Regions from separate parts of the Peribacillus sp. TH27 genome, predicted to be linked through region 3. Evidence: a T-box and tRNA genes for the amino acid it is inferred to sense, from the RefSeq annotation. Region 3 holds a T-box; the other regions hold tRNA genes.
The links. A T-box is a leader RNA that pairs with one kind of tRNA and senses whether it is charged. The one in region 3 lies ahead of thrS (threonine--tRNA ligase), so its partner is inferred to be a tRNA-Thr.
Positions count from the first base shown of each region.

Region 1: it encodes a tRNA-Thr, which carries the amino acid that the T-box ahead of thrS (threonine--tRNA ligase) is inferred to sense. The anticodon was not compared.
Region 2: it encodes a tRNA-Thr, which carries the amino acid that the T-box ahead of thrS (threonine--tRNA ligase) is inferred to sense. The anticodon was not compared.

Region 1 is NZ_JAEKEV010000002.1:3,782,343-3,791,847, reverse strand. It holds gene menH (2-succinyl-6-hydroxy-2,4-cyclohexadiene-1-carboxylate synthase) at 1-144, opposite strand, end outside; gene menD (2-succinyl-5-enolpyruvyl-6-hydroxy-3-cyclohexene-1-carboxylic-acid synthase) at 141-1,892, opposite strand; gene JFU24_RS19690 (isochorismate synthase) at 1,885-3,294, opposite strand; gene JFU24_RS19685 (1,4-dihydroxy-2-naphthoate polyprenyltransferase) at 3,592-4,512, shown strand; gene JFU24_RS19680 (TraR/DksA C4-type zinc finger protein) at 4,658-5,407, shown strand; tRNA gene JFU24_RS19675 (tRNA-Glu) at 5,448-5,519, opposite strand; tRNA gene JFU24_RS19670 (tRNA-Ser) at 5,523-5,613, opposite strand; tRNA gene JFU24_RS19665 (tRNA-Asn) at 5,615-5,689, opposite strand; tRNA gene JFU24_RS19660 (tRNA-Ile) at 5,702-5,778, opposite strand; tRNA gene JFU24_RS19655 (tRNA-Gly) at 5,785-5,858, opposite strand; tRNA gene JFU24_RS19650 (tRNA-His) at 5,863-5,938, opposite strand; tRNA gene JFU24_RS19645 (tRNA-Phe) at 5,956-6,031, opposite strand; tRNA gene JFU24_RS19640 (tRNA-Asp) at 6,054-6,129, opposite strand; tRNA gene JFU24_RS19635 (tRNA-Met) at 6,136-6,209, opposite strand; tRNA gene JFU24_RS19630 (tRNA-Ser) at 6,314-6,406, opposite strand; tRNA gene JFU24_RS19625 (tRNA-Ile) at 6,425-6,501, opposite strand; tRNA gene JFU24_RS19620 (tRNA-Met) at 6,512-6,588, opposite strand; tRNA gene JFU24_RS19615 (tRNA-Ala) at 6,615-6,690, opposite strand; tRNA gene JFU24_RS19610 (tRNA-Pro) at 6,708-6,784, opposite strand; tRNA gene JFU24_RS19605 (tRNA-Arg) at 6,794-6,870, opposite strand; tRNA gene JFU24_RS19600 (tRNA-Leu) at 6,880-6,968, opposite strand; tRNA gene JFU24_RS19595 (tRNA-Gly) at 6,981-7,055, opposite strand; tRNA gene JFU24_RS19590 (tRNA-Leu) at 7,064-7,145, opposite strand; tRNA gene JFU24_RS19585 (tRNA-Lys) at 7,155-7,230, opposite strand; tRNA gene JFU24_RS19580 (tRNA-Thr) at 7,251-7,326, opposite strand; tRNA gene JFU24_RS19575 (tRNA-Val) at 7,338-7,413, opposite strand; rRNA gene rrf (5S ribosomal RNA) at 7,426-7,541, opposite strand; rRNA gene JFU24_RS19565 (23S ribosomal RNA) at 7,658-9,505, opposite strand, start outside.
Region 2 is NZ_JAEKEV010000002.1:2,311,514-2,321,018, forward strand. It holds gene JFU24_RS12590 (hypothetical protein) at 485-688, shown strand; gene JFU24_RS12595 (hypothetical protein) at 780-1,079, shown strand; gene JFU24_RS12600 (hypothetical protein) at 1,119-1,457, opposite strand; tRNA gene JFU24_RS12605 (tRNA-Leu) at 1,869-1,949, opposite strand; tRNA gene JFU24_RS12610 (tRNA-Cys) at 1,958-2,031, opposite strand; tRNA gene JFU24_RS12615 (tRNA-Gly) at 2,040-2,114, opposite strand; tRNA gene JFU24_RS12620 (tRNA-Gln) at 2,118-2,192, opposite strand; tRNA gene JFU24_RS12625 (tRNA-His) at 2,231-2,306, opposite strand; tRNA gene JFU24_RS12630 (tRNA-Trp) at 2,324-2,397, opposite strand; tRNA gene JFU24_RS12635 (tRNA-Tyr) at 2,408-2,491, opposite strand; tRNA gene JFU24_RS12640 (tRNA-Thr) at 2,507-2,582, opposite strand; tRNA gene JFU24_RS12645 (tRNA-Phe) at 2,590-2,665, opposite strand; tRNA gene JFU24_RS12650 (tRNA-Asp) at 2,678-2,753, opposite strand; tRNA gene JFU24_RS12655 (tRNA-Met) at 2,759-2,832, opposite strand; tRNA gene JFU24_RS12660 (tRNA-Val) at 2,923-2,998, opposite strand; tRNA gene JFU24_RS12665 (tRNA-Glu) at 3,013-3,087, opposite strand; tRNA gene JFU24_RS12670 (tRNA-Ser) at 3,097-3,188, opposite strand; tRNA gene JFU24_RS12675 (tRNA-Asn) at 3,194-3,268, opposite strand; rRNA gene rrf (5S ribosomal RNA) at 3,278-3,393, opposite strand; rRNA gene JFU24_RS12685 (23S ribosomal RNA) at 3,510-6,443, opposite strand; rRNA gene JFU24_RS12690 (16S ribosomal RNA) at 6,619-8,171, opposite strand; gene JFU24_RS12695 (nucleotidyltransferase-like protein) at 8,454-9,317, opposite strand; gene JFU24_RS12700 (YgzB family protein) at 9,499-9,505, shown strand, end outside.
Region 3 is NZ_JAEKEV010000002.1:4,252,043-4,261,547, forward strand. It holds gene JFU24_RS21845 (aspartate aminotransferase family protein) at 1-241, shown strand, start outside; gene JFU24_RS21850 (CoA transferase subunit A) at 252-950, shown strand; gene JFU24_RS21855 (3-oxoacid CoA-transferase subunit B) at 935-1,597, shown strand; gene JFU24_RS21860 (thiolase family protein) at 1,616-2,806, shown strand; gene JFU24_RS21865 (peptidase) at 2,809-4,122, shown strand; partial or broken gene JFU24_RS21870 (YokU family protein) at 4,082-4,312, shown strand; gene JFU24_RS21875 (amino acid permease) at 4,529-5,986, shown strand; T-box leader at 6,421-6,643, shown strand; T-box leader at 6,674-6,894, shown strand; T-box leader at 6,925-7,147, shown strand; gene thrS (threonine--tRNA ligase) at 7,208-9,115, shown strand; gene JFU24_RS21885 (ribonuclease J) at 9,306-9,505, opposite strand, start outside.

The DNA.
Region 1 (9,505 bases), 470 kb from region 3:
GATCAAGGTATATCTTTCACGCAAAAGCGGGATGAGAAATTTCCATGTATCTCGATTTCCCGTAAATCCATGCAAAAGTACAAGAGGTTCTCCATTTCCCACTATTTCAACAGAATAAGTGACATCTCTGCAGACAATTTTCATGATATTCCCCTATCTAATACCACTTTTATTTCCTGGGAAACAAAATTCCACAAATTTCGATGCTTTTGCAAATTGGACTCCCTTTCGGTAGGTACTTCGATTATTTTCAAGCCTTGGATTTCAAACGACTCTGTAAATACCTGCTTCAGTTCATCCCAATTTTGCACCTTGCTGTATTTCCCGCCGTAAAGCTGTGCAGTATGGGAAAAATCAAGCCCGTGGGGAGTGCCGAATAACGTTTCGAAGTGTTCCCTATCATTTGCCTGTGGAAGGAAAGAGAATATACCGCCGCCGTCATTATTAATCAGCAAAATCGTGATATTTTGCTTTTGCAGCTTAGCCGCAAGCAATCCGTTCATATCATGGAAAAAGCTTAAATCTCCGATTGCGAGTACTGTATTTTCTGAAACGGTGCTTACGCCAAGCGCAGTAGAAACTACACCATCAATTCCGTTCGCTCCCCGATTTGCAAAGGTTTTGATTCCTTTTTCATTATTCAAAAAGAATGTATCCAGATCCCGTATTGGCATACTATTTCCGACGAATAACGTCGATTCTATTGGCATCATGTCCTGTATCAGCGAGAACAGCTTTCCTTCACTTAACTCCGCTTCATCACGGATGGAAGATAAGGCATTCTTCGTTGCTCCATTGACAGTTTGCCACAAACCAAGCCAGTTTTTCTCAGTAGCATTCGGAATTTTTTCACATACACGTTGGCAAAAATCTTTTTCTTCGCAGTAAATCATGTTGGTTGCCAGTCCTGCTGGTTCGCGCCATCCTGCTCCGCCATCAATGACCAAAGTAATTGCCTGTTTTTGTTTTTTCATGAATAACAATAAAGGTTTAGATACCGGCATAGAACCGAAACGCAACACTACATCCGGCCGGAAAGCTTCCTTGGCCGCTTCATCACGTAGAAATGTATCGTAGGTATCAATAATACCTTCTTTATCGTGTTTGCCACTTCTTAGCTGAGAAAGAGGGTCAGCTAGTATCGGGAAAGCAAGCTTCTCAGCTAAAGCTACAATTGCTTCCTTCATCTTTGGATGCCGTAATTCTCCACACACGATCATTCCTTGTTTCGCTTGTGATAACGTAGCTGCTAGCGCATCTATATGTGAATCAGACAGTGATAGTGCACCATTTTCAATCATCACAGCCGGTGTCATTTTATTTTGCCTATATTCTTTAGCTTGTTCCAAATTTGGAATAAGTGGTTCACGAAGCGGGAAGTTCAAATGTACGGGTCCAGCTGGCTCAGTTGCCGCTGTCGAAACTGACCTTGCACCGATTGTTCTCGCATATCGCATCATTTCATCGGTACTTTCCGGAAGCGCCATTTCGACAAACCACTTCACTTGCCTTCCGTACAGATGAATTTGATCAATGGCCTGTGGAGCCCCTACATCACGCAACTCATGCGGACGATCAGCCGTCAGCACGATCAGTGGCACCCTTGAATAGTAAGCCTCAATGACAGCTGGGTAAAAGTTAGCAGCAGCTGTACCAGACGTACAAAGAAGTCCGACAGGTTTTTTTAATGCCTTAGCCAAACCAAGGGCAAAAAAAGCAGCCGAACGCTCATCCACATTAATATGAACTTCGATATCAGGATGTTCTACCAGCAGCAAAGCGAGCGGTGTGGATCGTGAACCTGGACTTACCACCACATGCTTCATCTTATTTTGTGCAAGCTCATCGACAAATGAAGCAGCATACGCTGTCAATGCATCTCGGTCATTCATTAAGATTTCCTCCTAAAGCACTTAGCATTGGATTAAATTTAATCCCCGTTTCCTGGAATTCACTTTCAGGTGTCGAATCTTCCACTACGCCGCACCCTGCAAAAAGCGATGCCTCATTATCCTGTAGTAGGGCGGAACGAATCCCAACTGCAAATTCCCCGTTCCCATAGGTATCGACCCAGCCCAATGGTCCCGCATAAAAGCCGCGTTCAAGACCTTCTATTTCTCGAATACGGGCGACAGCTTCTTCTTTCGGAAGCCCGCCCATAGCAGGTGTTGGATGCAGATTTTCTACAAACTCAAAAATCGTGACACCCTCATTGCAAATTCCACGGACCGGTGTATACAGATGCTGAATATGACGGTTTTTCATTAATTTCGGTTCGGTCGGAACGATTACCTTTTCACATACCGCCTCAAACGCATTTGATATCATCGAAACGACGTATTGATGCTCTTGTAAATTCTTTTGGTCATGAAGCAGTTCATCACCAAGACAAGCATCCTCTTCTACAGTTTTCCCCCGTCCCATCGATCCTGCAAGACAGGTAGAAAAGACTTCATTACCCTGCTTCTTTATCAAACGCTCAGGAGTTGCACCCACGAAACAGTCACCGCCCGCTTCCAAACTAAAAATATAGCTTAATGGCTGCTCAGCAATCAATTGCTCGAGTACTTTCTCTGAATCAATGGAGCGCTCAAACACAAGGCGCAGCTCTCTTGCCAAAACAATTTTGTCGAGATCTGTTGTCTTGATTTCCTCAACAGCCTCTGCAACCGTCTGCTTCCATTCCTTAGGTTTGACTTCCTTCTGCTTAACAAGAGTATTGGCACGCAGTTCGGTGCCATTCAAGCTTTCGATAAGGAAAGATTCCCGTTCATTTATCATATCTATGAAGAGTTTTTCTGAATCATCCGGTGAACAAAGTAGGTTTGTCGTTAAGTAAGCTTGCTCCCCCACTAGCGATAGCATGAAGGCAGGTATATAAAACAGATTGTCCCCGAATTGGTTCCAAAGGAGCGTACTGTTAGTTTCATAATCAAAAGAAAAGCCACCAAAGAGTAAAGGACCAGTTGCTTCTACATCGGTCACTCCTGTTTTGACAGCAGTATTCTGCAGTTTGATCCAGCTCATTTCGACTTCTCTATAACGGTCGGCATTTGATGCCGCTTGGAGTTTCTTAACGTTGCCTAAACCAGTAATGGTTATTTCTTTTGCAGGGTCCTCCCAGAAAAAGCGTTCACCCGCATACCGTTCTCTTCCAGCTTGATAAAATGAAAGGGGGTTGTTGCAATTTATTTTCTTAATATGACTGAATAGAACTTGACCATTCAAGTCCTTTGCCTTTTGTATAGCTGAAGCCAGTCCCTGAAACTGTTGAGTTTCTTCTGAGATAGCCAAAAAAATCCCCCCAAATGTACATTTTAAAAGCTTTTTAACCTATTTAAAGATACACCTCTCTTCAACCCAATGTCAATAAAACGCCCCTTTATCGAACGATTCATGACTGCTTTTTTCCTTATTATATGATTCTTAGTGAATGAAGTAGAATACCCTTGATATTGGAAGTGATCGTCTATGAAATTCAATTGACACTTCCCACCACTTTTCCTACACTAAATAGGATAACCTTTTGTGAACAATTTCAATATTTGATATAATTCAAGGGAACTAATAATGATTTTGAGGAGAGAAATAATGCAAACAGAATACGACGACCTTCCCCTTAAACGAACCTGGAAAATTTGGTGGGAGTTAATTCGTCCACATACACTTACCGCAGCTTTTGTTCCAGTCCTACTTGGAACTATGATTGCACTTTTAGAAGATGGCGTAAATTGGCTACTATTTGCAGCCATGATGATTGCAAGTATCCTGATTCAAGCTGCAACGAACTTATTCAATGAATACTATGATTTCAAGAGAGGCTTGGATACAGAAGAATCTGTTGGCATAGGTGGTGGCATTGTCCGTCATGGCATGACTCCAAAACTCATCATGACCTTAGCCCTTAGTATGTATGGCATCGCACTGATACTTGGAATCTATATCTGTGCTGTATCATCTTGGTGGCTTGCTGGGGTAGGACTGGTCTGTATGCTTGTCGGCTACCTTTACACTGGCGGTCCACTGCCTATTTCATACACACCATTTGGAGAACTTTTTTCTGGATTGTTTATGGGCTTTCTGATAATCTTGATTGCCTTTTTCATTCAAACTGGTTTTGTTTCTACCACAGCTATCTTAATTGCAATACCAAGCGGAATTTTAGTTGGGTTAATCAATTTATCCAATAACCTCCGTGACCATGACGGAGATAAGGCACACGGTCGAAAAACGATGCCTGTAGTAATGGGCAGAAAAAATGCCTTAACATTTATGGCGATTATGTTTGCCTTCTCTTACCTATGGCTAGTAGGATTAGTCCTAGCTGGAAGCGTTACAGCATGGATTTTGCTTGCCTTCCTAAGCATTCCGAAAGCCTTGGCAGCTATCAAAGGCTTCGTAGGTAAAACTTCACCTATTACGATGGTCCCTGCGATGAAAGCCACGGCCCAAACGAACACCTTCTTCGGCCTGCTTATGGCCATTGGATTATTCATCAGCTATCTTATTTAATCTCTAAGGACTGAGTCGATTTGACTCAGTCCTTTTTTGCTTCCTATCCAATTTGTTTCCCTCCCCTCCGATTCGGGTAATGAATAAGACACCCATCCAACCATTATTCAAATGAGATATAGACTTTCGAAGGAGTGAAATAAACATGGCAACCAAACAACAAACGCAACATTTAAAAAAAGAACTACTTATAGAAAAAGAAGAACTGAATAATAGGCTAAAAAATGATGAACAATCACTTCTAAATAAAAGTCAGACAGAATCTGTAGGGGAACTATCCTCCTATGACAATCATCCCGCTGACCTTGGAACCGAATTATTCGAAATGGAAAGAAACCAGGCACTAGATGAGCATGCACAATCTGAAATGGAAAAAGTCAAGAATGCATTGAATGCGATAGATGCAGGCTTCTATGGCCATTGTAAAACCTGTGATACTGAAATCCCTTTTGAACGGCTTGAAGCCATCCCTACCACTCTCTACTGTGTCGAGCACGCCCCAGAACGACCGACTATACAAGATCGACCAGTTGAAGAAGACGTACTGATTCCATCAAAGGGAAATAATTTTGAAAACCGTCATGGAAGTGAAATAGTAGATAAAGAAGATAGCTTTGGCGAAGTAGCCAAATTTGGTACATCTGAAACACCTGCGGATTACACGGGCGATCATGACAGCTATAATAATCTTTATAAAACAGAAGATGAAACCGATGGATTTCCTGAAGACTATGAAGGATTTGTAGCAAATGATATCGAAGGAAAAAAAATAAGGGGTATCCCGAATAAAAAGCAAAAGAACTATGAAGATACATTAGATGAAGAAAACGTTGAATCTCAGCTTGGAGACATTCCTTATAAACAAAAAGATAGTTATATCAATGAAGAGAAATAAATAAAAAAAAGAAGCATACAGAATGTATGCTTCTTTTTTATGACCCGTACGGGATTCGAACCCGTGTTACCGCCGTGAAAGGGCGGTGTCTTAACCGCTTGACCAACGGGCCAAATGGCGGAGAAGGAGGGATTTGAACCCTCGCGCCGCTCACGCGACCTACACCCTTAGCAGGGGCGCCTCTTCAGCCTCTTGAGTACTTCCCCATGGCTCCGCAGGTAGGACTCGAACCTACGACCGTTCGGTTAACAGCCGAATGCTCTACCACTGAGCTACTGCGGAACAATATGAATATGGTGGGCCTAAATGGACTCGAACCATCGACCTCACGCTTATCAGGCGTGCGCTCTAACCAGCTGAGCTATAGGCCCATAAATTGGAGCGGGTGAAGGGAATCGAACCCTCATCATCAGCTTGGAAGGCTGAGGTTTTACCACTAAACTACACCCGCGAAATGGGGCGACTGATGGGAATCGAACCCACGAATGCCTGAACCACAATCAGGTGCGTTAACCACTTCGCCACAATCGCCGTAATTTTTGAAATAATGGTGGCTCAGGACGGAATCGAACCGCCGACACAAGGATTTTCAGTCCTTTGCTCTACCGACTGAGCTACTGAGCCACATTTGTATTAAATTTTATAATGGCGGTCCCGACGGGAATCGAACCCGCGATCTCCTGCGTGACAGGCAGGCATGTTAACCGCTACACCACGGGACCTAATAATTGCGGGGACAGGATTTGAACCTGCGACCTTCGGGTTATGAGCCCGACGAGCTACCGGACTGCTCCACCCCGCGACGGTAATAATGAAACGATCTCGCATCAAGTTTTCGTGTAAATTGTTTCTTCCGCTTCCTCTATGTAAAGGTTGTTTCAAAACAACTTGCTGCTTTTAAAGAAATGGAGGAGGTAGAGGGATTCGAACCCCCGCGGGATTTGACTCCCCTGTCGGTTTTCAAGACCGATCCCTTCAGCCGAACTTGGGTATACCTCCGTGGCTAAAAAAATTACATGGTGGACCTTGTAGGACTCGAACCTACGACCGGACGGTTATGAGCCGTCTGCTCTAACCAGCTGAGCTAAAGGTCCTTATATTTATTGGTAGCGGCGGAGGGGATCGAACCCCCGACCTCACGGGTATGAACCGTACGCTCTAGCCAGCTGAGCTACACCGCCAATATAATATAAGTTTTGATGAAAAATGGTGGAGCCTAGCGGGATCGAACCGCTGACCTCCTGCGTGCAAGGCAGGCGCTCTCCCAGCTGAGCTAAGGCCCCATTCATTAGAAATCACGTGGTCGGGAAGACAGGATTCGAACCTGCGACCCCTTGGTCCCAAACCAAGTGCTCTACCAAGCTGAGCTACTTCCCGCAAAAAACATGGTGCGCCCGGCGGGAGTCGAACCTACAACCTTCTGATTCGTAGTCAGATGCTCTATCCAATTGAGCTACGGGCGCATATTAAGATGGTGCCGAGGACCGGAATCGAACCGGTACGGTAGTCACCTACCGCAGGATTTTAAGTCCTGTGCGTCTGCCAGTTCCGCCACCCCGGCACATACGAAAAGTGGAGCGGAAGACGGGATTCGAACCCGCGACCCCAACCTTGGCAAGGTTGTATTCTACCACTGAACTACTTCCGCATGAAAGATGCGGGTGAAGGGACTTGAACCCCCACGCCTTGCGGCGCCAGATCCTAAGTCTGGTGCGTCTGCCAATTCCGCCACACCCGCATAATATAATGGTGAGCCATGAAGGATTCGAACCTTCGACCCTCTGATTAAAAGTCAGATGCTCTACCAACTGAGCTAATGGCTCGTACGTTTAATAATAAAAGATGGTGCCGGCAAGAGGACTTGAACCCCCAACCTACTGATTACAAGTCAGTTGCTCTACCAGTTGAGCTACACCGGCAGGTGTAAAAATGGTGGAGGATGACGGGATCGAACCGCCGACCCTCTGCTTGTAAGGCAGATGCTCTCCCAGCTGAGCTAATCCTCCATATGTGTAACTGCTTGGCGGCGTCCTACTCTCACAGGGGGAAACCCCCAACTACCATCGGCGCTGAAGAGCTTAACTGCCGTGTTCGGAATGGGAACGGGTGTGACCTCTTCGCTATCGCCACCAAACAATGTTAACATTTTTTTAAGACATTTATTATTATAACGTCTTTTTGAAAAAATGCAAGAAGAAATTTTCATTCCTTCAAAACTAGATAATAAGAAGGTATTTCATTTTTTAAAGCGTGGTTAAGTCCTCGATCTATTAGTATCAGTCAGCTCCACATGTCGCCACGCTTCCACCTCTGACCTATCAACCTGATCATCTTTCAGGGATCTTACTAGCTTGCGCTATGGGAAATCTCATCTCGAGGGGGGCTTCATGCTTAGATGCTTTCAGCACTTATCCCGTCCGCACGTAGCTACCCAGCTATGCCTTTGGCAAGACAACTGGTACACCAGCGGTGCGTCCATCCCGGTCCTCTCGTACTAAGGACAGCTCCTCTCAAATTTCCTGCGCCCGCGACGGATAGGGACCGAACTGTCTCACGACGTTCTGAACCCAGCTCGCGTACCGCTTTAATGGGCGAACAGCCCAACCCTTGGGACCGACTACAGCCCCAGGATGCGATGAGCCGACATCGAGGTGCCAAACCTCCCCGTCGATGTGGACTCTTGGGGGAGATAAGCCTGTTATCCCCGGGGTAGCTTTTATCCGTTGAGCGATGGCCCTTCCATGCGGAACCACCGGATCACTAAGCCCGACTTTCGTCCCTGCTCGACTTGTAGGTCTCGCAGTCAAGCTCCCTTGTGCCTTTACACTCTACGAATGATTTCCAACCATTCTGAGGGAACCTTTGGGCGCCTCCGTTACTCTTTAGGAGGCGACCGCCCCAGTCAAACTGCCCACCTGACACTGTCTCCCACCCCGATAAGGGGCGCGGGTTAGAATTTCAATACAGCCAGGGTAGTATCCCACCAACGCCTCCACCGAAGCTAGCGCTCCGGCTTCTCAGGCTCCTACCTATCCTGTACAAGCTGTACCAAAATTCAATATCAGGCTGCAGTAAAGCTCCACGGGGTCTTTCCGTCCTGTCGCGGGTAACCTGCATCTTCACAGGTACTATAATTTCACCGAGTCTCTCGTTGAGACAGTGCCCAGATCGTTACACCTTTCGTGCGGGTCGGAACTTACCCGACAAGGAATTTCGCTACCTTAGGACCGTTATAGTTACGGCCGCCGTTTACTGGGGCTTCGGTTCAAAGCTTCGCTTGCGCTAACCTCTCCCCTTAACCTTCCAGCACCGGGCAGGTGTCAGCCCCTATACTTCGCCTTGCGGCTTCGCAGAGACCTGTGTTTTTGCTAAACAGTCGCCTGGGCCTATTCACTGCGGCTTTTCCGGGCTATTCACCCTAAAAAGCACCCCTTCTCCCGAAGTTACGGGGTCATTTTGCCGAGTTCCTTAACGAGAGTTCTCTCGCACACCTTAGGATTCTCTCCTCGCCTACCTGTGTCGGTTTGCGGTACGGGCACCTTACATCTCACTAGAGGCTTTTCTTGGCGGCTGTGGAATCAGGAACTTCGGTACTATATTTCCCTCGCCATCACAGCTCCGCCTTAATGGAAACGGGATTTGCCTCGTTTCCGGCCTAACTGCTTGGACGCGCATATCCAACAGCGCGCTTACCCTATCCTTCTGCGTCCCCCCATCGTTCAAACGATGTATAGGTGGTACAGGAATATCAACCTGTTGTCCATCGCCTACGCCTTTCGGCCTCGGCTTAGGTCCCGACTAACCCTGAGCGGACGAGCCTTCCTCAGGAAACCTTAGGCATTCGGTGGAAGGGATTCTCACCCTTCTTTCGCTACTCATACCGGCATTCTCACTTCTAAGCGCTCCACCAGTCCTTCCGGTCTGACTTCAACGCCCTTAGAACGCTCTCCTACCATCGACACCATACGGTGTCAATCCACAGCTTCGGTGATACGTTTAGCCCCGGTACATTTTCGGCGCGGAGTCACTCGACCAGTGAGCTATTACGCACTCTTTAAATGATGGCTGCTTCTGAGCCAACATCCTGGTTGTCTAAGC
Region 2 (9,505 bases), 1.9 Mb from region 3:
GACCGCTATAATGTAGCGGTGTAAATCTGAATGAAGTAATTGTTCATGAAGGTCAAGAAGGCATATATACAATGTATAAAGTGGGTAAAAAGCTGATGTGCGTAATATACACCTCAGGCCCTAACGTCAAAATGCTAGTAGCTCTAACAAAGTTACCCCCGTTGAAATAGCCTGTAATTATTGCAATGATATGTAGGTGCCTCGATAGCCACGAGGTACCTGCATATTTAATATGCACGTAAAATCCCCAAGAATATTTAAAATAATGTTGAAATGGAGGTGAATACACCGTCATGACCGAATATTATATTATGGAGAAGGTCGACCCAAAGAAGTTTTAAACTTCCACCGAATGTATAGAACTGCATCTCAAAGCAAGCATCACCCTTACAAATTTACCGATTTAACCCCAATGTTAATAGCATAAGAAATGAAGGTGAATGCTTTCACACGGATGCACACTTGATGGAAAGTAGGAGAAGCCATGGAGAAATCGAAGAGTTTACAAGAAATCTATAATGCCAACCGACCAGAAAATAATGAGCTTTTCCGAGCAATACAACAACATCTTCAAATGAAGCATCCAGACAAGCGAATGACAGCTATGAGAACCTTGCAAATAATTGTTGCCGATAGTGTTTCATCTGGAGAGCTGCGTAACGTGGAAAGTCGGCTTTTATACAGTTGAGTTGATACGAAAAAGTTTCTTATCAACTCATCCAGTCTTGTGAGTTATGCAGTTCTGAAATTACCGAACACAGAAAGGAATAACCCCACCATTGAAAAAATTTCTAAACAAAATCAAAATAGCTGGCTCCATTTTGACCATCATACTCATGATATTCACTTTCGGAATTATACTTTTCAACAAAGCTTTCACAGAGCCAGAAGTAGATATTAAGTATTACAAGATAGGGCATGTCGAACACAGGCCAAATATTTGGGAGGGCATGAGTAAAGAAGAATACCAAAAAATAAAATATTTAGAGGAACAGAAAACATTCAATTATGATCTCTACGAACCAGAGCTGCTTGACGCAGAAGGAAATCCGATTATTGAAGAAAATGTTGAATACTAAAAAAAATGTGCCCGATTTGGACACATCTTTTTTGTTTACTTATAAATGCAATGCTCCGAAATTAGGCTTCGTTTTCTCAGTGGTAGAAATCCATTCTCCTAATTCATCGAAATATTTTTGAACTTCTTCTTTAGTTTTGGTTTCTGAAGCATCCCAAATATCTGATAAGAAATATCCTAAATCGTTTGGATATGAAATTGATTCTCTGTCAAATGCTTTTTCAATAGCAGGACTGCCGTGTTTATCGCCTTCGTCACCATGAATTTTCATAGTAATAACAGTCCATCCATTTTCTTTTTTTATAAGAGTGTAATTGTCATAATGGCCCCAACGATTGCTATGAACACGTAATTTAAAATCTTCACCGATATTATTCAAATTTTCCCCTCTCTTCCCATAATACTACAACTGTATTTTACCACCAGAACGCGGTAAATGACGAACTTCACGGTATTTAATATCAGCAATTTAATATCCTTTTCTGTCATTGTTACCAATGGTCGTTTAATCGCATTAAATTGTTCTCGATAATATTTCAAAGTATGAGGACAAAGATTCCTTAATTGGCAGTCTTCAAAGAATAATTTAAACTCCAATTCATCAGATTTAACGTAAGTAGTTTTTGTAACAATTCTTAATTCATCTTCCTATAGTAAATTTCCTCCTTTACTCATCGCACACTACCCCGCACAATATTTGTACATATTCTGTAGTGCGTGATAAACACAAAAAAGCTTCACACAATTAAGTGTGAAGCTTGAAGTAATAGCTTTTCTTCGCTATTGGTGATACCGGTGGCCGGGGTCGAACCGGCACTCCAGAGGAACACGATTTTGAGTCGTGCGCGTCTGCCAATTCCGCCACACCGGCATTTTTGTTGGAGGCGGCAACCGGAATCGAACCGGTGGTAAAGGTTTTGCAGACCTCTGCCTTACCGCTTGGCTATGCCGCCAACGTTTTTGGAGCGAAAGACGGGATTCGAACCCGCGACCCCAACCTTGGCAAGGTTGTATTCTACCACTGAACTACTTTCGCGAATGGCTGGGCTAGAAGGGATCGAACCTTCGCATGACGGAATCAAAATCCGTTGCCTTACCGCTTGGCTATAGCCCATTAACGTTATACTTATTATACCATCATTTATTAAAAAATGGGGCGACTGATGGGAATCGAACCCACGAATGCCTGAACCACAATCAGGTGCGTTAACCACTTCGCCACAATCGCCATTATAAAATTAAAATTGGCAGGGGTAGTAGGACTCGAACCCACACTGGAGGTTTTGGAGACCTCTGTTCTACCTTTAAACTATACCCCTATAAATAAAATGGTGGAGGGGGGCAGATTCGAACTGCCGAACCCGAAGGAGCGGATTTACAGTCCGCCGCGTTTAGCCACTTCGCTACCCCTCCGCATATGGATGTTACTGGTGCCGGCAAGAGGACTTGAACCCCCAACCTACTGATTACAAGTCAGTTGCTCTACCAGTTGAGCTACACCGGCACTACAATGGTGGCTCAGGACGGAATCGAACCGCCGACACAAGGATTTTCAGTCCTTTGCTCTACCGACTGAGCTACTGAGCCAAACAATAAAAATGGCGGTCCCGACGGGAATCGAACCCGCGATCTCCTGCGTGACAGGCAGGCATGTTAACCGCTACACCACGGGACCATAGATTGCGGGGACAGGATTTGAACCTGCGACCTTCGGGTTATGAGCCCGACGAGCTACCGGACTGCTCCACCCCGCGACGTTAATAATGCTGCTATTGCATCAAGTTTTCGTGTTAACAGTTTCATTATATCTGATATATAGAAACAACTTGTTGCTTTTTAAAAAATGGTGGAGGATGACGGGATCGAACCGCCGACCCTCTGCTTGTAAGGCAGATGCTCTCCCAGCTGAGCTAATCCTCCATATGTTTTCGGAATGGTGACCCGTACGGGATTCGAACCCGTGTTACCGCCGTGAAAGGGCGGTGTCTTAACCGCTTGACCAACGGGCCAGTTGTAAATGGCGGAGAGCAAGGGATTTGAACCCTTGAGACAGGGTTACCCGTCTACACGATTTCCAATCGTGCTCCTTCGGCCACTCGGACAGCTCTCCAATAATGGCTCCGCAGGTAGGACTCGAACCTACGACCGTTCGGTTAACAGCCGAATGCTCTACCACTGAGCTACTGCGGAACGATATAAGCTTGGCGACGTCCTACTCTCACAGGGGGAAACCCCCAACTACCATCGGCGCTGAAGAGCTTAACTGCCGTGTTCGGAATGGGAACGGGTGTGACCTCTTCGCTATCGTCACCAAACATTATTAACATTTTTTCAAGACATATATTATTATAACGTCTTTTTGAGAAAATGCAAGAAGAAATTTTCATTCCTTCAAAACTAGATAATAAGAAGGTATTTCATTTTTTAAAGCGTGGTTAAGTCCTCGATCTATTAGTATCAGTCAGCTCCACATGTCGCCACGCTTCCACCTCTGACCTATCAACCTGATCATCTTTCAGGGATCTTACTAGCTTGCGCTATGGGAAATCTCATCTCGAGGGGGGCTTCATGCTTAGATGCTTTCAGCACTTATCCCGTCCGCACGTAGCTACCCAGCTATGCCTTTGGCAAGACAACTGGTACACCAGCGGTGCGTCCATCCCGGTCCTCTCGTACTAAGGACAGCTCCTCTCAAATTTCCTGCGCCCGCGACGGATAGGGACCGAACTGTCTCACGACGTTCTGAACCCAGCTCGCGTACCGCTTTAATGGGCGAACAGCCCAACCCTTGGGACCGACTACAGCCCCAGGATGCGATGAGCCGACATCGAGGTGCCAAACCTCCCCGTCGATGTGGACTCTTGGGGGAGATAAGCCTGTTATCCCCGGGGTAGCTTTTATCCGTTGAGCGATGGCCCTTCCATGCGGAACCACCGGATCACTAAGCCCGACTTTCGTCCCTGCTCGACTTGTAGGTCTCGCAGTCAAGCTCCCTTGTGCCTTTACACTCTACGAATGATTTCCAACCATTCTGAGGGAACCTTTGGGCGCCTCCGTTACTCTTTAGGAGGCGACCGCCCCAGTCAAACTGCCCACCTGACACTGTCTCCCACCCCGATAAGGGGCGCGGGTTAGAATTTCAATACAGCCAGGGTAGTATCCCACCAACGCCTCCACCGAAGCTAGCGCTCCGGCTTCTCAGGCTCCTACCTATCCTGTACAAGCTGTACCAAAATTCAATATCAGGCTGCAGTAAAGCTCCACGGGGTCTTTCCGTCCTGTCGCGGGTAACCTGCATCTTCACAGGTACTATAATTTCACCGAGTCTCTCGTTGAGACAGTGCCCAGATCGTTACACCTTTCGTGCGGGTCGGAACTTACCCGACAAGGAATTTCGCTACCTTAGGACCGTTATAGTTACGGCCGCCGTTTACTGGGGCTTCGGTTCAAAGCTTCGCTTGCGCTAACCTCTCCCCTTAACCTTCCAGCACCGGGCAGGTGTCAGCCCCTATACTTCGCCTTGCGGCTTCGCAGAGACCTGTGTTTTTGCTAAACAGTCGCCTGGGCCTATTCACTGCGGCTTTTCCGGGCTATTCACCCTAAAAAGCACCCCTTCTCCCGAAGTTACGGGGTCATTTTGCCGAGTTCCTTAACGAGAGTTCTCTCGCACACCTTAGGATTCTCTCCTCGCCTACCTGTGTCGGTTTGCGGTACGGGCACCTTACATCTCACTAGAGGCTTTTCTTGGCGGCGTGGAATCAGGAACTTCGGTACTATATTTCCCTCGCCATCACAGCTCCGCCTTAATGGAAACGGGATTTGCCTCGTTTCCGGCCTAACTGCTTGGACGCGCATATCCAACAGCGCGCTTACCCTATCCTTCTGCGTCCCCCCATCGTTCAAACGATGTATAGGTGGTACAGGAATATCAACCTGTTGTCCATCGCCTACGCCTTTCGGCCTCGGCTTAGGTCCCGACTAACCCTGAGCGGACGAGCCTTCCTCAGGAAACCTTAGGCATTCGGTGGAAGGGATTCTCACCCTTCTTTCGCTACTCATACCGGCATTCTCACTTCTAAGCGCTCCACCAGTCCTTCCGGTCTGACTTCAACGCCCTTAGAACGCTCTCCTACCATCGACACCATACGGTGTCAATCCACAGCTTCGGTGATACGTTTAGCCCCGGTACATTTTCGGCGCGGAGTCACTCGACCAGTGAGCTATTACGCACTCTTTAAATGATGGCTGCTTCTGAGCCAACATCCTGGTTGTCTAAGCAACTCCACATCCTTTTCCACTTAACGTATACTTTGGGACCTTAGCTGGTGGTCTGGGCTGTTTCCCTTTCGACTACGGATCTTATCACTCGCAGTCTGACTCCCAAGAATAAGTATTTGGCATTCGGAGTTTGACTGAATTCGGTAACCCGTTGGGGGCCCCTAGTCCAATCAGTGCTCTACCTCCAATACTCTCATCTTGAGGCTAGCCCTAAAGCTATTTCGGAGAGAACCAGCTATCTCCAGGTTCGATTGGAATTTCTCCGCTACCCACACCTCATCCCCGCACTTTTCAACGTGCGTGGGTTCGGGCCTCCATTCAGTGTTACCTGAACTTCACCCTGGACATGGGTAGATCACCTGGTTTCGGGTCTACGACCTCATACTCATTCGCCCTATTCAGACTCGCTTTCAGTCGCGGCTCCGTCTTATCAACTTAACCTCGCATGAAATCGTAACTCGCCGGTTCATTCTACAAAAGGCACGCCATTACCCATTAACGGGCTTTGACTACTTGTAGGCACACGGTTTCAGGATCTATTTCACTCCCCTTCCGGGGTGCTTTTCACCTTTCCCTCACGGTACTGGTTCACTATCGGTCACTAGGTAGTATTTAGCCTTGGGAGATGGTCCTCCCTGCTTCCGACGGGATTTCTCGTGTCCCGCCGTACTCAGGATCCACTCAGGAGGGAACGAAGTTTCAACTACAGGGTTTTTACCTTCTTTGACGGACCTTTCCAGATCACTTCATTTACCCCGTTCCTTTGTAACTCCATGTTGAGTGTCCTACAACCCCAAGAGGCAAGCCTCTTGGTTTGGGCTAATTCCGTTTCGCTCGCCGCTACTCAGGAAATCGCATTTGCTTTCTCTTCCTCCGGGTACTTAGATGTTTCAGTTCCCCGGGTCTGCCTTCAGTACCCTATGTATTCAGGTAAAGATACTGTTCCATTACGAACAGTGGGTTTCCCCATTCGGAAATCTCCGGATCAAAGCTTACTTACAGCTCCCCGAAGCATATCGGTGTTAGTCCCGTCCTTCATCGGCTCCTAGTGCCAAGGCATCCACCGTGCGCCCTTTCTAACTTAACCGTTAAAAAAGATCTTACTGATGCTTTGAAAAAATTAATTGCCTTCTATCTATTATCTAGTTTTCAAGGAACAAAGTAGAAAGAATCCCATCACAACGTGATGATGTCTTTCGTATCTGAATGAATTACTCATTCAAAACTGAACAAAACAAAAGCGCTCTCGTATTTATCCTTAGAAAGGAGGTGATCCAGCCGCACCTTCCGATACGGCTACCTTGTTACGACTTCACCCCAATCATCTGTCCCACCTTAGGCGGCTGGCTCCATAAAGGTTACCTCACCGACTTCGGGTGTTACAAACTCTCGTGGTGTGACGGGCGGTGTGTACAAGGCCCGGGAACGTATTCACCGCGGCATGCTGATCCGCGATTACTAGCGATTCCGGCTTCATGTAGGCGAGTTGCAGCCTACAATCCGAACTGAGAATGGCTTTATGGGATTCGCTTACCTTCGCAGGTTTGCAGCCCTTTGTACCATCCATTGTAGCACGTGTGTAGCCCAGGTCATAAGGGGCATGATGATTTGACGTCATCCCCACCTTCCTCCGGTTTGTCACCGGCAGTCACCTTAGAGTGCCCAACTGAATGCTGGCAACTAAGATCAAGGGTTGCGCTCGTTGCGGGACTTAACCCAACATCTCACGACACGAGCTGACGACAACCATGCACCACCTGTCACTCTGTCCCCCGAAGGGGAACGCCCTATCTCTAGGGTTGTCAGAGGATGTCAAGACCTGGTAAGGTTCTTCGCGTTGCTTCGAATTAAACCACATGCTCCACCGCTTGTGCGGGCCCCCGTCAATTCCTTTGAGTTTCAGCCTTGCGGCCGTACTCCCCAGGCGGAGTGCTTAATGCGTTAGGCTGCGAGCACTAAAGGGCGGAAACCCTCTAACACTTAGCACTCATCGTTTACGGCGTGGACTACCAGGGTATCTAATCCTGTTTGCTCCCCACGCTTTCGCGCCTCAGTGTCAGTTACAGACCAGAAAGTCGCCTTCGCCACTGGTGTTCCTCCAAATCTCTACGCATTTCACCGCTACACTTGGAATTCCACTTTCCTCTTCTGCACTCAAGTTCCCCAGTTTCCAATGACCCTCCACGGTTGAGCCGTGGGCTTTCACATCAGACTTAAGGAACCACCTGCGCGCGCTTTACGCCCAATAATTCCGGACAACGCTTGCCACCTACGTATTACCGCGAGTCGCTGGCACGTAGTTAGCCGTGGCTTTCTGGTTAGGTACCGTCAAGGTACCAGCAGTTACTCTGGTACTTGTTCTTCCCTAACAACAGAACTTTACGACCCGAAGGCCTTCTTCGTTCACGCGGCGTTGCTCCGTCAGACTTTCGTCCATTGCGGAAGATTCCCTACTGCTGCCTCCCGTAGGAGTCTGGGCCGTGTCTCAGTCCCAGTGTGGCCGATCACCCTCTCAGGTCGGCTACGCATCGTCGCCTTGGTGAGCCATTACCTCACCAACTAGCTAATGCGCCGCGGGCCCATCTATAAGTGACAGCAGAACCGTCTTTCCATCTTCTCTCATGCGAGAAAAGAACATATCCGGTATTAGCTCCGGTTTCCCGAAGTTATCCCAGTCTTATAGGCAGGTTGCCCACGTGTTACTCACCCGTCCGCCGCTAATCTCAGGGAGCAAGCTCCCATTGATTCGCTCGACTTGCATGTATTAGGCACGCCGCCAGCGTTCGTCCTGAGCCAGGATCAAACTCTCCGAAGAAATGTTTGACTTGCTCATTTTGCTTTTTGATAGTGTGTGCTCACTTAAAAAATTAACGTTGGCGCTTTGTTTTGTTCAGTTTTCAAAGAGCAATTTCGTTGTCGTTTACTTCGTAAGCGACTTTTACATCTTATCATGTTGTAGACTATTTTGTCAACATGTTTTTTGATGTTTTTTGTTTTGTTGAAGCTGCGAAAGCTGATGTCCCGCAGCGACATGTATTAATATAACACCTAGATTATTATTGGTCAACACTAAAAATGATTTTTTTGAAATATTTTTTTATACTCTATAAAATCGATGATAAACGTCTTGTCCTTTTGTTTCCACTTTGATGACATCAATTACTTTCTTCTCTATTAAGTATTCTAACAGAACACCTAGATCTACTGAATAATAATTAAGTTCCGGATGATCCATTAACTCTGCAATTGTCCAAGGATCTTCTTTTGTACTCATTATTTCAACTAAATGCTGTGAACCCGTATTCGTCCTAGAGTAAATAAGAAATTCACTCGCAAGGAAAAGAAGCTCCAATCTTTTTTCAAGCGTTTCCTCACTACTAATCAATTCTTTATACAACTTATAGATTTCAGGTTCCATATGTTTCACTTGGTTCCAGACTGTAACTTCTGGATAAAAACCTTGTTCTATTACTTCCAAACGAGCTAAGTGATGCAGGGAATGAACAATATGGTTATATGCATCAAGATAATGACCTTTTTCAAAGAAGCCTTTTCCATCCATATATCTGCGAATTAACTTCGCAAACTCCATCCCTATCTTCAACTTTCTTCCATAAAAAGGGAACTCTCGAATTTCGGTTTTCAAATGATCCAAATATTCATTTCGGTCAAAGAGGACCTTTCCGTTATAAATCCAGTCAACTACTTTTCGGTTTGTACCTAATAGAAGCCATTCTTTTAGTTGTTCTTCCTTTACGATATGTAAAGCTGCCTTTTTGTCCTGATATGTGTAGTGTTTTAAAAACACTGCCTCTTCTGCTTCATCTACAATAACAAAAAGAATGTAGTCAAATGTATCGGTAATCGGGCTATTATTTTCTCTTTTTTCTATTAACAAGATTCCAAGTGTAGATTTTAAACTTGCTCGCTCTTGATAAATCGGGCGAAGGATATCTTCCATTATAAATTCCTCCAAAACCTTTTTTTTTTTACATTCGACAAAACTCTTCAAAATCCTGTATTTCACCTAGATGATATTTACAAAAACAACATATTCAAAAGTAATATGTATCCTTTATTTCTTTTTTGTTCCATCCGTAGTTTATGTTATAGTTAAAGTTATATTTTAGGAGGGACAATCCATGGCTA
Region 3 (9,505 bases):
CGACTTGCAAGATGGCATAACCACAAGAATTGTCAATAAGGCATTTGAGAAGGGATTGTTGATCTATCCTGCTTCGGGCGCAATCGAAGGGATCGCGGGTGATGCAGTTATTATATCTCCGCCGCTAGTTATTACAAATGAAGAAATTGATAGTCTTGTAAAGATACTGGAAGCTTCAGTTGAGGAATTGCAGCATGAATTGCACTCGGAAGGTCTGATAGAGAACAAGCAGGCTATTTAGGAGGAACCATATGAAGCAGGTCATTTCGAAAAAAAACAAAATTGTGACCCTGGAAGAAGCACTCGAGTATATTACTGATGGATGTACTCTCTTGTACGGTGGGTTTGGGGGAGTGGGGACTCCGCCAACACTCATACAGGGCATCCTGGACAAGGGCGTTAAGGAACTAACATTGATTGGCAATGATACGGGATTCCCTGATATTGGAATTGGCCGGCTGGTGACTCTTGAAAGAGCCAAAAAGGTCATTGCCTCTCATATCGGATCTAATCCTAATGCCGGTCGGCTCATGACTGAAGGAAAGCTGCAAGTGGAATTTTCTCCGCAAGGGACATTAGCTGAAAGGATTCGTGCAGGCGGAGTAGGCTTGGGCGGGATTTTTGTTGATGTCGGGATTGGAACGATAGCTGAAGAAGGCAAGGACAAAATGGTAATCGACGGAAAGGAATATTTGATCGAAACCGCTTTGACCTCGGAAGTGAGTATCGTCTATGCCAAAAAGGCAGATCCGTTGGGGAATTTGGTTTTTGACAAGAGTGCCCGCAATTTCAATCCGCTCGTAGCGATGGCAGGAGCTTTTACTATAGCAGAAGTTGAAGAAATTGTTCCGGTAGGCGAATTGGATCCGGAGTGTATTGCCACGCCAGGTATTTATGTAGATATGGTGATTCCAACAAAAGGGGTGAATTGGAAATGGGCATGGGAGTAGATGTACGAAATCGCATCGCCAAACGCGCTGCCAAGGAAATCCATGACGGATTAATCGTCAATTTAGGTATTGGCATCCCTACCTTAGTGGCCGATCATTTATCTCAAGATATCCATGTGCTGTTCCATGCGGAAAACGGTGTTCTTGGAACAGGCCCCAGTCCAAATCAGGGGGAAGAAGATCCTGCTCTCTGTAACGCAGGAGGGTTCCCGATTACGTCTGTAATGGGGGCTTCTTACTTTGACAGTGCAACTGCATTTGGCATGATTCGTCGAGGATACATCGACATTACCATCCTTGGGGCATTGGAAGTTAGTGAAACAGGGGATTTAGCCAACTGGATTGTCCCAGGCAAACGGGTACCGGGGATGGGCGGAGCAATGGAGCTTGCCCAAAAAGCCAAAAAGGTGATTGTCTTGATGAATCATGTAAACAAGCAGGGGGAATCGAAGATATTAAAGAAATGCACACTTCCTTTAACGGCAAGACATAGTGTAGATTTAATCATTACTGATATGGCTGTCATGGAAGTTACAAAAGAGGGATTGGTGTTGAGGGAAGTTATGACACCTTATACAGTTGATGATGTGATTGCGAATACAGAGGCGTCGTTGAAAATAGGGGCTACTGTCAACAGCATTGAATAGGTAAGAGGAGGAAGAAGCATGAATGAGGTCGTCATCGTTGCTGGAGCGCGAACGGCAGTTGGATCCTTTGGAAAATCACTCCGGAATGTTAATGCTACCGAATTAGGCCGTCAATTATTGGAAGGCTTAATGGAAAAATCTGAATTAGGCAAAGAAAAGGTCAATGAAGTGATTTTCGGACATGGCTATGTCCATGGAGGCGGACTTAACTCGGCCCGAATTTCATCGCAGATGGCAAATTTCCCGCATAGTGTCCCAGGCCACGTTGTAATCAAAGCATGTGGATCAGGTTTAAAGGCCATTACCAATGCTGCATTAACTATTGCTGCTGGTCAAGAAGACATAATCATTGCCGGTGGAGTGGAGAGCATGAGCAATGTGCCTTATATCGTGAAAAATAGATGGGGCGGTAAATTTGGAAACGTAACGATGGAGGATGCTCTGCTGGCAGATGGATTAATATGTTCCTTGGGAAATGAGCATATGGGAATAACAGCCGAGCGCCTGGCTGAAAAATATGGTATCCGTCGTGAAGAACAGGATCAATTTGCTTATCAAAGCCACAAGAAGGCTTGGAAAGCTATGGAAGAGGGACGCTTTGATCGAGAAATTATTCCGCTCAAAATCAAGGATCGAAAAGGGCTTCAAATCTTCAATCAAGACGAAGGGGTACGCGAGGACATTCATCTGAGTCAACTAGCCAGTCTTCCAGCAGTATTCAAAAATGAAGGAACCATAACGGCAGGAAATGCCTGTCCCATGAATGATGGAGCAGCAGCTGTACTATTAATGTCCAAGCAGCAAGCAGAAGAAAAGGGATTAAAACCGCTCTTGAAAATTAAGGCTTTCGCCAGTGCAGGTGTTGAACCTGGAGTTATGGGGATTGGACCAGTACCAGCGACTCGAAAGGCATTGGCAAAAGCAGGTCTATCGTTAGAGGATATCGGACTGATTGAACTTAATGAAGCCTTTGCTGCCCAAGCACTTGCAGTGATCAAGGAGTTAGATTTGAATCCGGATATCGTCAATGTCAATGGAGGGGCAATTGCACTTGGTCACCCTGTAGGAGCAACAGGTGCAAAATTGACAGTCACACTGATGCATGAAATGTTGCGTTCCCAAGTTAAGTACGGAATGGTAACGTTATGTATGGCAGGTGGAATGGGACTTTCAGTAATCTATGAGAATATGTGTATAAAAGGAGGATAAAAGTGCCGGATTTTAAAAAACGAATTAACCAATGGATCAAGGATCATCGGGAAGAAGGAACAGACTTATTGCAAAGGTTGGTGCAAGCACCGAGTACCCAAGGAAATGAAGCAGACGCTCAGGCTATCGTCGCCCAAAAACTAGAGGAAATGGGCCTGAAGGTTGATATTTGGGAGCCTAACGGTGGGGAACTGAAAAAGCATTCCTATTTCTATTCTCCTCGCAGCGAATTTTCCAACAGTCCTAATGTGGTAGGAATTATGAAGGGAACTGGAGGCGGCCGCTCCATTATCTTGAACGGACACATCGATGTGGTTCCGGATGGTGATCGGGATCAGTGGGATGACGATCCATATAGTGGAGCCATAAAGAATGGGAAAATGTTTGGACGCGGCGTAACAGATATGAAAGGAGGCAATGTATCCCTTATCCTTGCTATGCAGGCATTAAAGGAAAATGGCATTCATTTAAAGGGAGATGTCATATTTCAAAGTGTGATAGAAGAAGAAAGCGGCGGAGCCGGAACGTTAGCAGCCGTCTTGAGGGGATACAAAGCTGATGCTGCCCTTATCCCTGAACCAACGAATATGAGGATTTTTCCCAAACAGCAGGGGTCGATGTGGTTCCGAGTTCTGGTAAAAGGCCGGTCAGCTCACGGCGGAACCAGGTATGAAGGTGTAAGTGCCATTGAAAAAAGTATGACCGTAATAAATCATATTCGTGCTCTGGAAGAAAAGCGAAATGCACGTATCAGTGATCCGCTTTATCAGAACACACCTATTCCGATTCCAATCAATTTAGGCGTCATTGAAGGCGGTAATTGGCCTTCCTCCGTTCCTGACCTCGTGAAAATTGAAGGTAGAATGGGTGTTGCGCCAGAGGAAACGATGGAGCAGGCGAAAAACGAAATGGCTAATTGGCTGTTACAGATCAAAGAAGTTGATGAATGGTTCAAGGATAATCCGCCCGTTTTAGAATGGTTCGGAGCACGCTGGGTTCCAGGGGCAATTGATGTAGAACATGAACTAATGAATACGCTCGTCAATCAATTTAGGCAAGTTGCTGGACAAGATCCGGTCATTGAAGCCTCTCCATGGGGAACTGATGGAGGATTGTTGACTCATGTCGGTGAAACGCCTGCAATTGTTTTTGGTCCTGGAGTAACAGAGGTTGCCCATTATCCAAATGAATATATCTTACTGGACAATGTGTTCGCGACAGCGGAGATTATTGCCCTTACTTTAATTCAATGGTGTGGAATTGAACAATTGCAGGATGATCCTTATGTGGCCTTGGCAAGTAAAGAAGACAAATGATAACGTATATTGGGAGTTACCTGATGGAACAATGTCTATTTAAAATTAACAGGGCTCCATCCATTCAATGTGTTACTAATTGGAAGAGACAGAGAAAGAAATTGAATATCAACACACTACAGATAGATATGATGAATTGATGTCTAAGCCCCGTTTACTTAAAAGAAATTATTTTGTTTTTAGCCAGTAAAGTGAAGCTTCAATTGGTGAAGTTACCTTGGTAGTGAACGTATCAGGTTCTTTCCTTCAGTTAGAAAAGGGTAAATACATAGTCTTCCGCAAAGAGGTTGTGGGAGACTATTCATATCTAATGAACTCTACTATTACCAACAATACTGCTGTTAAGACAAATCTCTTATAATATTTCTTAAAGTTTTAATTTTAATAGAAAATGAGGTAGTAGCCAATGGACATGAATCTCATTGAAAATCAAGAACCGACAGTTAAAAGAAACTTAAAAGCAAGGCATATGACCATGATCGCAATTGGAGGTTCTATCGGAACTGGTTTATTTTTGGCAAGTGGTGCAACCATCCAAAGTGCAGGACCTGGTGGTGCTCTCGCTGCATATGCATGCATTGGGATCATGGTTTATTTCCTTATGACAAGCTTGGGGGAAATGGCTACATACATGCCTGTATCGGGTTCATTTTCCTCCTATGCGACACGCTTTGTAGATCCAGCATTTGGTTTTGCACTTGGCTGGAATTATTGGTTTAACTGGGCGGTTACCCTTGCTGTGGAAATAGCTGCGGCAGCCATCATCATGAAATTCTGGCTGCCTGAAGTGCCAAGCATAATATGGAGTGCATTGTTTCTTGGACTCGTCTTTATGCTAAATGCTTTATCCATTAAAAGTTATGGTGAATCAGAATATTGGTTTTCTCTAATAAAAGTTGTGGCCATTATTTTCTTTATCATTATTGGATTATTGACAATCTTAGGCGTTTTTGGTGGAGAGGTGATTGGATTTGAAAACTTCACCATGGGCGAGGCTCCTTTCAAGGGAGGATTTTTATCGATCATTAGTATCTTTCTTATCGCTGGATTTTCTTTTCAAGGTACAGAACTAGTTGGTATTGCTGCTGGCGAAAGTGAGAATCCTGAAAAAAATGTTCCGAATGCGATTCGACAAGTATTTTGGCGCATCTTATTGTTTTACATCGGAGCCATTTTGATACTCGGGCTGTTAATTCCATATACGAGTCCAAGTTTATTAGGTGGGGATGTAGAAAATATTTCTGTAAGCCCTTTCACTCTCGTTTTTGAACGGGCAGGATTTGCTTTCGCTGCTTCTGTCATGAATGCTGTTGTTTTGACATCATTACTTTCTGCAGGGAACTCGGGGCTTTATGCATCAACTCGGATGTTATGGTCGATGGCAAAAGATAATCAGGCTCCAAAGTTTCTAGCTAAAGTTAACAGAAGGGGAATCCCGATGAATGCCTTGATTCTCACGGCAATAATTGGAGGACTAGCTTTTTTAACATCTGTTTTTGGGGATCATGTGTTTACATGGCTATTAAATGCTTCAGGATTAACGGGATTTATCGCTTGGATTGGAATTGCCGTAAGCCATTATCGTTTTAGACGTGCGTACGTAGCACAGGGCGGTGACTTAAATGAGTTAAAATACAAAGCAAAATGGTTCCCATTCGGTCCGATTCTTTCATTTTTTCTATGTATAGTTGTCATTGCAGGGCAGAATTACGAGGCGTTTCTAAGCGGCAGTATTGACTGGTATGGGGTCGCAGTCTCCTATATTGGTTTACCAATTTTTTTAGCGATATGGTTAGGGTACAAGGTTTTTCATAAGACAAAGGTAATTTCATTGAAAGATTGTCATTTTGAGAAATCAGCATAGGAAACGTAAACTGAATTTCAAAGTCAGTATCGTAACGAGCATTGTGAATGTTATCATTCATGATGCTTTTTTATCGTTGTTGCACTTATCGTTTTATTCGTCGTTGCCATTACTTATTAATTAAGAAATTGCTTACGATTTCTAACAAAAAGAATAGTAATCAATTAGATATTGAAAACAGATTTGATAGAGTTGAAGATGAATTGAATTCGATGAATAAAGGGAAGTAATGATTAATTAAAATAGGAAGAAAAATGGTTTGATAATCTTTTAAAATACACATAGTATAAAATCTTTTATTTCTATTGTACGAATGCCAGTTTTTTGCGCAGGAAGTCGCTTTTTATAATTTTTTTGATAAAAGAATAATAAGATGTTGTCACTTATGGAAATTTATTGTAATATATATAACAATATAATGACCTAATGAATTTAAAAAAGCCATGATAAGGACATGAATTATTTTTACGGTTTTCAGAGAGGGAAGGGTAGCTGTGAACTTCCTGGCTTAGGGAAATGATTTACCGCCTTTGAGCTATATCAGTGAACGATAGTAACTGATATCGTCTAAGCTACGTTACAGCTCCAGAGCCATAAGTTGTATCTTACTTATGGGAAATTGGGTGGAACCACGAGTAAAACGCACTCGTCCCTTGTATAGGGATGAGTGCGTTTTTTTTATATGAAATTGTTGCCATGATAAGGACATGAATCATTTTTACGGTCTTCAGAGAGGGAAGGGTAGCTGTGAACTTCTTGGCTTAGGGAAATGATTTACCGCCTTTGAGCTATATCAGTGAACGATAGTAACTGATATCGTCTAAGCTACGTTACAGCTCCAGAGCCATGAGTAATCTTACTCATGGGAAATTGGGTGGAATCACGGGTATAACGCACTCGTCCCTTGTATAGGGATGGGTGCGTTTTTTTTATATAAAATTATTGCCATGATAAGGACATGAATCATTTTTACGGTCTTCAGAGAGGGAAGGGTAGCTGTGAACTTCCTGGCTTAGGGAAATGATTTACCGCCTTTGAGCTATATCAGTGAACGATAGTAACTGATATCGTCTAAGCTACGTTACAGCTCCAGAGCCATAAGTTGTATCTTACTTATGGGAAATTGGGTGGAACCACGAGTAAAACGCACTCGTCCCTTGTATAGGGATGAGTGTGTTTTTTTTATTACTAAAAAGGGGTGTATGTATTATGAGTGGAGATATGATTATGATTCAATTCCCGGATGGGAAACAAAAAGGGTATCTGAAAGGGATCACAGTGGAAAGTGTGGCAGAGTCCATCAGTTCCAGTTTAAGGAAAATGGCAGTTGTAGGGAAACTGGATAAACAACTGGTGGATCTGAGTTTCAAGCTGGATAAAGATGCCGAACTAGCGATTTTAACTCTTGATTCGGATGAAGGATTACATGTTTTACGTCATACATCAGCGCATGTTATGGCACAAGCAGTGAAGAGAATTTACGGTAATGTAAAATTAGGGATAGGACCAGTCATTGAAGACGGATTTTACTATGATTTTAAGCTGGATCATCCTTTGACTTCTGATGATTTACTGGCCATTGAAAAAGAGATGGAAAATATCATAAGTGAAAATTTGGAAATCAAAAGAGTCGAAGTTTCTTATGAAGAGGCAGAAAAGTTATTTGAGAGTAATGGGGAATCATTCAAGTTAGAAATAGTAAAGAACATCCCTAAAGATGAAAAACTGAGTCTATATAAACAAGGGGAATTTATCGATCTTTGCAGGGGGCCGCACCTTCCATCCACATCATTTGTAAAATCGTTCAAGTTAACTCATGTATCTGGAGCCTATTGGAGAGGGGACAGTCAAAATGAAGTTCTTCAACGGGTGTATGGCGTGGCTTTCAGCAAGAAAAAGGATTTACAGGGTCATTTGAAATTCTTAGAGGAAGCAGCCAAACGCAATCATCGTAAATTAGGGAAGCAGTTGGAGTTATTCATGTTTTCAGAGGAAGCCCCAGGAATGCCGTTTTATTTACCGAAAGGACAAATCATGCGAAATGAATTGGAAAAATTCTCGAGGGAGCTTCAGACTAGCGCTGATTACGACGAAGTTCGAACTCCTTTTATGATGAATCAACGGTTATGGGAACAATCGGGTCACTGGGATCATTACCATGAAAATATGTACTTTTCAGAAGTCGATCATACAAAATTTGCAATGAAGCCAATGAACTGTCCTGGTCATATGCTTATTTATAAAAACCATCTTTATTCATACAGAGATTTACCCATTCGTATGGCTGAGTTCGGTCAAGTTCACCGTCATGAGTATAGTGGCGCATTAAATGGAATGCTTCGGGTCCGTACATTTTGTCAGGATGATGCCCATATATTTGTTCGGGAGGATCAAATCGAAAGTGAAATTATACAAGTGTTTAATATGATTGACGAAGTCTATCGTACTTTTGGATTCGAGTATTCTGTGGAACTTTCGACTCGTCCAGAAGATTCATTAGGTGATGACTACCTTTGGGAAACTTCTGAATTAGCATTAAAAAATGTTCTGGAGAATATTGGGATTGATTACCACTTAAATGAAGGAGACGGTGCCTTTTATGGACCAAAGATTGATTTTCATATTAAAGATGCATTAAAACGAAGCCATCAATGTGGGACAATTCAACTTGATTTTCAAATGCCTGATAAATTTGATTTGACTTATATAGATGAAAATAATGATAAGGTTCGTCCGGTCGTCATTCATCGTGCGATTTTTGGATCCATTGATCGTTTCTTTGGAATCCTGATTGAACATTTTGCTGGTGCTTTTCCTGTATGGCTGGCCCCTACACAAGTGCAAATTATCCCTGTATCAAACGTTCATTTGGATTACTGTTTAAGGGTTCAAAAAGTACTAAAGAGTCTAGGAGTAAGAGTGAAAATTGACGATCGAAATGAAAAGTTAGGGTACAAAATCAGAGAATCACAGATGGGGAAAATCCCATACATGCTTGTACTTGGAGATAAAGAAGTGAAAGAAGATGCAGTAAATGTACGGAAATACGGGGAGCAAGAATCTGAAAGTATTTCATTTATTGGTTTTCAAAACAAAATTGTGCAACAAATAAAGGAACGTAGCATTTAACAGAAGAGACATTTAAGGAAAATATGGGCTGTGGTTTTTGAAGGAGTTAGCGGATGGTAGAGGTATCTTTTTAACCAAATATCATAAAAACAGTTATGGTGGCAAAAGCAAGTAAATCAGAAACTTGATTGAAGAAATGGAACTCGACTATATGTAGTCGAGTTCCATTTTTGTGAGCTTTCGATTGACGCTAAATTTCAATGATTATTGGAAGGATCATTGGTTTCTTCTTCGTTTGGTTATAGAGATATTGTCCTATTTCCTTCTTAATAGTTTGTTTAATGATATTCCAACGGTATATTTTATCACTTTGTAATTCGTTGACTGTTTTCGTGACAAGGCGATTTACCTGTCTAAGGAGATCTTCGGAATTTTGAATATATACAAATC